Regions from separate parts of the Weissella sp. MSCH1 genome, predicted to be linked through region 1. Evidence: predicted binding sites of a transcription regulator. Region 1 holds the regulator's gene; the other holds the start of a gene.
What was found. The regulator Rex, encoded in region 1, represses fermentation and respiration genes when NADH is low (regulators of the CRP and FNR family bind a similar motif). The targets are predictions, from matches to a motif close to TTGTGAANTANTTCACAA.
Positions count from the first base shown of each region.

Region 2: the regulator Rex is predicted to act here: its motif matches at 2,607-2,624, upstream of ACJ28U_RS01065 (glycerol dehydrogenase).

Region 1 is NZ_JBJMBA010000031.1:26,747-30,964, reverse strand. It holds gene ACJ28U_RS02780 (Gfo/Idh/MocA family protein) at 1-539, shown strand, start outside; gene ACJ28U_RS02775 (DEAD/DEAH box helicase) at 645-1,952, shown strand; gene ACJ28U_RS02770 (redox-sensing transcriptional repressor Rex) at 2,179-2,820, shown strand; gene ACJ28U_RS02765 (hypothetical protein) at 3,017-3,934, shown strand; gene ACJ28U_RS02760 (hypothetical protein) at 3,927-4,218, shown strand, end outside.
Region 2 is NZ_JBJMBA010000022.1:16,921-21,138, reverse strand. It holds gene ACJ28U_RS01075 (hypothetical protein) at 1-1,985, shown strand, start outside; gene ACJ28U_RS01070 (hypothetical protein) at 2,189-2,371, opposite strand; gene ACJ28U_RS01065 (glycerol dehydrogenase) at 2,648-3,739, shown strand; gene ACJ28U_RS01060 (hypothetical protein) at 3,887-4,218, shown strand, end outside.

The DNA of each region.
Region 1 (4,218 bases):
AGTATTCATCACGCTTTGATGATTATTTGGCAGGTAAGGAGCCGAATGTCTTAACTCGTGAGTTTAGTGCTGGTGCTTTGACTGATTTAGGCGTTTATCCATTATATGCCGCGATTAAGCTATTTGGGATGCCACAAGAAAGTCACTATTTCGCAACGCCATTGCGTAATGGGGCAGACGGTCGCGGGATTGCCGTTTTGCGCTATGCTGACTTTGATGTGACTATTCAATTTGGTAAGGGAGCCAACAGTTATTTGCATTCAGAAATTTTGGGGATGCGTGACACGATTGTGATTGATTCAATCGCTGAATTGGGTGAAGTCGTTTATAAAGATGGCGCTGGTAACGACACTGAAATTAGCACACCAGCACCAGAAAATCCAATGGTGCCAGAGATGCAAGTGTTCGCAGCGATTATTAATGACCCAATTGGTCAAGACGCGACATATCGCGAATTGCTGACGTTGAGTCAACGCGTGAATATTGTGTTAACTAATTTGCGTCAAGATGCCGGTATTGTTTTCCCAGCAGATAAGTAATTGTTAAAAGCACGCTTCATAATCTGTTCGCGAACAGTTATGAAGCGTGCTTTTCTGTTACAATGAAAGGAACGAAAAGTAAACGAAATGACATGAGGAAAAAGAATGGATACTCGTTTTGAAGAACGTTTGGCATCAGTAGGCTTTACAACCCTAACGCCAATCCAAGAAGCCGTGGCTGAACCACTGGTAAATGGTGAATCAATCGATGCGCTGGCTCCAACAGGAACTGGTAAGACATTGGCCTTTACATGGCCCTTGTTGCCGACTTTAGTGCCAGGGGATGGTGAGCAACTCCTTATTTTGGCACCATCACAAGAGTTGGCCATGCAAACGACACGGGTGGTCCGTGAGTGGGCGACGCTATTAGACTTGAAGGTGTTGGCCTTAACAGGTGGGGCCAATGTTAAGCGTCAATTGGATGCATTGAAGAAGCACCCTGAAGTGATTGTTGGGACGCCTGGGCGTGTGGCTGAGCTCGTTGATAATGGTAAGTTAAAGTTGCGTCGTTTGCGCACATTGCTATTGGACGAAGCGGATGAACTCTTAACCGAAGATACAGCTAAGCAAATTGATGCCGTTTGGGATACCGTCGATGATCAAGACGTGCAGGTGGCGTTATTTGGTGCCACAGAAGTCGATCAAACAATCGCGGCTGGGTTATTCGACCGTGAATTTAACCGCATTGACCAACGTAATGTGCCAATCCCAACCGCAATTGCCCATGAGTTCTGGCCAACAGCCCGTGAGCAACGCAATAAGCGGTTGCGCCAGTTAGCTGCCCGCAAGAATTTCCAAGCCATCGTGTTCTTTAACACGACGAAGCAATTGAAGATTACGGCTAGTTTCCTAGCCCACGAGCACGTCGCCATGGCAACGCTAGTTCGTGGTGATTCTAGTTCAACGCGTGCAAAGTCATTGGAAAACTTCCGCAAGGGGACAGCAAAATTCCTACTGACGACTGATGTGGCAGCCCGCGGTTTGGATATTCCCGATTTGCCTGCAATTATTAACTTTGATTTGCCACGCACTGGTGAGACGTATACGCACCGTGCTGGCCGTACTGGTCGCATGGGTAAGCATGGTTTGGTCATTTCGTTTGGAAATGACCACGATTTACGTGATTTGCGTCGTTTGGTTGCTGTTGACATCCAACTTGTAACGGGAGTTGAACAAGCGGCTAAACCTAAGTCATTTTCTGGCTCAACTGGCGCACCAACACCCGCGCCGGCAGCAGTGGCTGGTCAACAACCAACCTTAGTAAAACCAAAGCAGCCAGCAAAGCCCCGCCTAGGTAAGAAAGCGCCTAAGAAGCAAGCCACTGAGGAAGTTGTGTCACGAACGGACCGCTTTGCAAAGGAGAAAAAGGCGAAGCGTAAGCACAGCAAAAACAAGGGTAAGCCAAAGCATTAATGAAAAAATTATTGGCTAAAAATCCGTCTGAAAAACGGCGATATTTAGGCATTAGGACCACTTTTTCGGACGAGTGGTCCTTTTCTTTTGTGAAAAACAATTGTTATTTAGTTCACATAAAGGTGGTTATATGTTACTATTAATAAGGATAGAGAGTTCACAAGTGAGAATTTATTTGTGAAATAACTTAGAGATAAAAAAATAAAGAATAATGAGGACGGCTGACATGGCAGAACATGACATCCCACGCGCAACCGCAAAGCGATTGCCAATTTATTACCGTTATTTGAAGCTTTTGCTGGATGCGGGCACAACACGTGTTTCATCAAATGAGCTTTCTGATGCAGTAAAATTTGACGCAGCGACAATTCGTCGTGATTTTTCATATTTCGGTGCTTTGGGAAAGCGCGGATACGGATATGACGTTAAGGCGTTGATGACTTTCTTTGGTGAAATTTTGAATCAAGATACTTTGGCTTCAGTTGCCCTAGTTGGAGTTGGAAATCTTGGTCAAGCCTTGTTGAACTTTAACTTCCACCAAAGTTCTAATGCGCGAATTTCGGCAGCCTTTGATATCAACGAAGATATCGTGAACACGATTCAAGCTGGTGTGCCAGTTTACAGTCTTGATGATTTGGAAAAGCAGATTTCAGATCAACGGATTGATGTGGCTATTTTGACGGTTCCAGCGCCAGTTGCCCAAGATTTGGCTAACCGTTTGGCAAAGGCTGGGGTGCACGGAATTTTGAATTTCACACCACTACGTTTGGACGTCCCAAATGACGTCCGCGTGCAAAACGTTGACTTGACGAACGAGTTACAAACATTGCTTTACTTCATCAACAATTTTGGTGGGGCTGAAGCTTAAATCATACGTGAAACACTTTGTTTACCGCTACGTACTGGTAAACAAAGTGTTTTTTGCTAATAACGGGAAACCGGTTCAGAATGAGGGTGATAATTTCATAAAAAGTGTCCTATGATTGGGACATGGGCGACCTGTTTAATCACAAAAATGTTTGATACACTGCTAGTAATGACTATAAAAAAGAAGTAGTGGCGTAATGAATAAGCATAGTGAACGTCTGTTAGAGGCGATGCGGCATATGAAGCAGAACCGCCGGATACATACGAAAGACATTGATCAACACGTGATGAGTAAGTCGGCCTATTATCGGGTGATGAAAGGGGAGACTCCGCTGAATTTACAATTAGCAATTCGGCTAATTCGGTTTATGGGTGGCCGTCCCGTTAATTTAATTGCCTACGCTGAAGATGGCGAATTATCGGCCTATGGTCGTTTTTTGATGAAATTTGGGCGCGCCATGCGGATGGGCGATTTCACACTTGCTAAACAAATCATTACCGATTTAGAGGCGCAAGTTGAGGAGTTTCAGCTGTTGGCTGACCGGGAAGTGTTGCTGATTGCCGAATATGCGTTAGCACTGGTGTTTGACGATGAGGAACAAAAAGCCCTGTTGAAACAGGAAATGCGCCGGTTAGTGGCCAAAACAGACCTATGGACAGCGATAGAAGTCACCTTATACTTCATCTCATTGTCACCAGATGCACCAATTGAATCAGTGCTCGCCGAGTTTCAAAAATACGTCATTGATAAACAGCAATTTCGCGAGCGTTTTCCCGCTGTAGAAGTGACAACGATTTGGTCTGATAATATCTTGATAATGGCTGAGACGGTGCTGACTCGGAAAAACTACGATGACTATGTAAAATTTGTGGGGTTTATTAATGAGCTATCCCCCGCCGAATACGTTTTAGAGCATGCCCCATACCGACGGGCCTTGGCTGATATCGAGCAGGCGTGGCGTGAACATAATCCGCAAATTTTGTTAGATGCCGAGCAAAAAATTAGTCGGTTTATGAAGGCAATTCATGACAATCCTGATCAAGCGGGGGAAGTGACGCAAACGTTTGTTATTTTGTTCCGAATTGCCTGGGGGGTTATAGAGACAGATGACTGATCATGTAGGTCAAGTAATTAACGATATCCGCAAAGCCAAGAACATCCCGTTGACACAATTGTTAACGTACTCTGGTTTGAACCGGGCGACGTACTATCGCTTTGTTAAAGGGGATGCGGATATTGAAATAACGGATTTTTATCATTTAGTCTATGGATTAGGACTGACTGAAACAGAATTGGCGGAATTGATTATTCCAGAAGATACAACGTTCAGATTGTTAGCTGAACGCATTAAACAATTGTCTGTTACAGACCATGCAGGTGGCGCAGCTATTCAGGCTG
Region 2 (4,218 bases), on a different contig from region 1:
AAGGCAATGTTGAAAAACTTGAATATTTGTTGATGTTTGGGAATAACATGCTTAATGAAACTTTTGCGTATGCAGCGAAATGGGTAAATCAGTTAACTGAATCTGATATTGATGTTAAAAAAATTATTAAAGAGAATAAAAATAATTTGAATACTAGACTTCGTGAGTCGGAATTAATCGTTTTGTTAGTAAATAATCTAGACTTTTCGAACTATGCTTTTGCTTTGTTATTGAAAATGCTGAGAGTAAATGGAACACCCGCATTTGATGCGTTTGCAATACTAAAAAATTCCTTTGACTTTTCCGTGGATAATTCTCGCTTGCGATTTGATAATTTAAATATGCTTTTAGGACAATGGGGTGAAGTAAAATTATCACAAGAGTTGAAAAGTTCGCTAATTCAGGAATTCCTGAAGTTGCATAAAAGTAAGGCTCGTTTTACTACAGGAAATACGTTTAAGGTTATTGACTTTAGAATTGATGACAAATTGTTGTCGATTGTAGCCTCAACGCGTCAGAAGTTAATCGAAAAGTTGGCTGATACTGGCGATTTGCTTTGCTGGTTAATGTATAACATTCAGCAAGAGTTCAGAATGGATGGTACGAAGGCTATTGCTCAATTCGATATGGATGAAGCATTAAAGTATGATGCCGCGTACGAGGAATTGATTTCGGGGTACTTGTCAGAACTCAGCACCAAGTATCATGCAGATACTAATGAAGATTTATTCGCTGGTCGTTTACTATTCCATATTTTTAAATCTCAAGGTTATAACCCAGATATACGAGAAGAAGAATTAGAATACATCAGATTCCTTGTAGCTAAAATCGATAGTCTCTCGGATGTGTTAGCAATGATTATGAGACATATACCGGATGAATGTAAAGGGGATTTATTTAATGGGTGGATAAATCTGGCGCAAGCTTTTGCAGATGATGAGTTAGGGGGTTGGATAAGTTCATACTTAGATTTTGAATCTGGTGAAAAGTTAATAACCTCAAACATATTTAGTAGTCTTACTTTGAATCAGAGTGTTCAATTAGTGAATGAATCAAATGAAAAAAATAAATCAAATTGGTTACTAGAACTTGCGTTAACAAAGGAGCAAGACCAGGGAGCGTCACAAATCATAGAAGAAAATATTCTGCTAGTAAAAGATGAGATTATTACTAGAATAGGATTCGGGCGACTATATATGTTGGTTGGCAGTCAAACTATGAAAAAGATAATCGACAGACTGACGGATAATGATAAGCGTGCTAGGTTCTTTTTTTCATACGGAGGAAGAAAGTTAAATTTAAAAAATCTTACTGTGTATTTGAATTTGGGTGATCTTCAAAATTTGTATTTGCTTTCTGTTAAACGAAATTTTATTTTTGACGAGGATGTGCTATGCAAACTTTTTTTTACTGAAGAAGACGCTTTGAAACTCTATCTCGCTGGGTTTTCGTCAGTAATCAATAGCGAAAATCAGGTTGTCGAACGTGCTATTGTATTGGACGAGAGTGGGAAAATATTACTACAAACGCTGAAATTAATGTTTGAAAATAAAACGACAATGAATGTTTTATACTCATTACAATATGGAGAAAAAATCACCGAACCTTTACAAGCTAAATTCGTAGATGTTATTCAGTTAATGAACTTGCCGATGGATGAAAAAATATTTTATTTTGTTGTAAATCTTCTGTTCAACAATGCTGATATGGATATTAAACAAAAGATGGTGAAAATCTTATCAAAAATGGATTTTGAGACAATTGATTGGTCAAGAATTTATTTCGAAAAAATGAGCAGGTCTTGGAGTGGTAGCGAGGTGCCGCTGTTACAACAGGAATTAAAGGACATCGAATCATATATTGATCAAATTGACGCTGTGGAAAATATACAGTTGTTTGAACTGCTTTCTGAAAGAGTTGATAGTATGCGTCGCGACATAGAAAGAACGATCGATCGGGAATACGAAGAAAGTTTGTATGATTAGATAATTGAAACCAAACTTAATATGTGTGATTCACACCGACATTTATTTGGCGTTTATTATTTGATAAGGATTTTTTATAAAATTTCTTGAAAAAGAGCGAAAAAAGCGGTGATGATTTCTCACCACCGACCCAAAATATGCTGCCAGATTCGTCTGACCGCTTTATTTGTCATCAAGTACTTATCTCTGAGAAAAATCAGAAGCTAAAAGTGCGAAATTGCCGCCGTCTTCTTGATAGGGAGTGAATATTGATCAATAATCTGGTTCACATCATCAACTGAGGCTTCTAGCCAAAGTGCAACACGTCCAGAGTTTGAACGGTTGTTACCGGTTGTAATCTTACTTGCAGCATAAGCAATACGTACGTCTTCTTCTGTTAATGCCATTTAGTATCTCCTTAGAAAATTGACTGAAATGTTAGATGTGTTCGATATCGTTTTTGCAGGAGTCATCTCTTTTCTTTTTTAACAGTTAAACCTAATATTCAGTCTACTGTATTTTGGACGAAAGGGTTGACAAAAAGGGAACTAATTGTTCTATTTGATTTTCCAGTTTGATAAAACGGAGATATTTTGTACTGTAATTCGACTAACTTAATTAGTGTTTTAAGTGCTATAATAAATGTGAACAAAATCACAATATGAACTTTGGAGGGAATAACCATGGAACGAGTTTTTGCAAGTCCATCACGTTATGTGCAAGGGGCACATGTTTTGGAAACGGGGATTACACACATTAAAGAGTTGGGATCAAATGCTTTGTTGTTAGCTGGTAATCACACGTGGTCGGCTGTTGGCGAGACATTTGCTAAAAATTTGGAAGCAGCCGGCATGTCATATACTCGGGTTGCCTTTCAAGGAGAAGCATCACGCTCAGAAATTGCCCGTGCGGTAGAGATTGCCCGTGAAAATCAGAGTGACGTCGTACTTGGTTTAGGTGGTGGTAAGGCAATTGATTCTGCGAAGGCAATTGCAGATGAAGCGGACTTACCAGTTGTCATCTTGCCAACGCTGGCATCAACGGATGCACCAACTTCAGCTTTGTCTGTTATCTACACGGATGATGGGGCGTTTGAGAGTTACTTATTCTACAAAAAGAATCCAGAATTAGTGATGGTTGATACGGATGTTATCGCCAAGTCGCCAGTTCGCTATCTGGCATCAGGCATTGCGGATGCAATGGCAACTTTGATTGAGGTAAAGGCTGTGAGTGAGAAGCATGGTGACACGATGGCTGGTGGTAAGCAAACGTTGGCCGCTGTCGCGATTGCCGAGAAAGCGGAAGAAACGCTATTCAACTACGGACTTCAAGCAATTGAAGCCAACCGACAAGGGGTCGTTACGTCAGCGCTTGAATCCGTTGTTGAAGCGAACACCCTATTATCAGGGTTAGGCTTTGAATCTGGTGGTTTAGCCGCAGCGCACGCAATTCACAATGGATTCACAGCGTTGACAGGTGATATTCACCACTTAACCCACGGCGAAAAAGTTGCGTATGGTACGTTAACGCAGTTAGTTTTGCAAAACGAAACAGCCGAGACACTGAATAAGTATATTGATTTCTATCAGAAGTTAGGCTTGCCAACGACCTTAGCAGACATGCACTTAGAGAATGCTTCTCGTGAAGATCTATTGAAGATTGGTGTCCAAGCGACGGCTGAAGGGGAAACGATCCACCAAATGCCATTCGTAGTCACGGCTGAAGATGTTGCAAATGCACTTGTGGCAGTTGATGCTTATGTGAAGTCACGTTAAAAATGCTTTAAATCAAGGCGCCTGCATTAAGTTGTGGTCGCCTTTTGTTATGGATAAAGTACGACAAAACCTTGAAGAAAATGGTGCCTCGGGTTTTGATTGGCTAAAACTCCGGTATAATTGTAAATATAAGCAAACGGGGGTAGAATGATGGATTTCTTTGAAGATAACGGATTATTCCAGGATAAGCCGGAGTACAGCGATGAAGTGGCTGCTGAAGTTGATGAGCAGATGAAAGTGTTAATTGCAGATTACTTAACATCGGCTGTTTGGCAAGAAAAGCCACTTGTTGCCAAAGAAAAAGATGCTGAAAATATTTTAGAAGCGACGGGTGAAATGATGTATATATATCATCGTGAAGTACCTGGTCAGTGGACCGACGATGCCATGGCTGACGTGCTAACATATTATTTCCCAGCGAAAGTCATTATGGCAAAGCGCCTGTTTTCAAAAATATCTAAAGTGACTGCTGGTTTTGT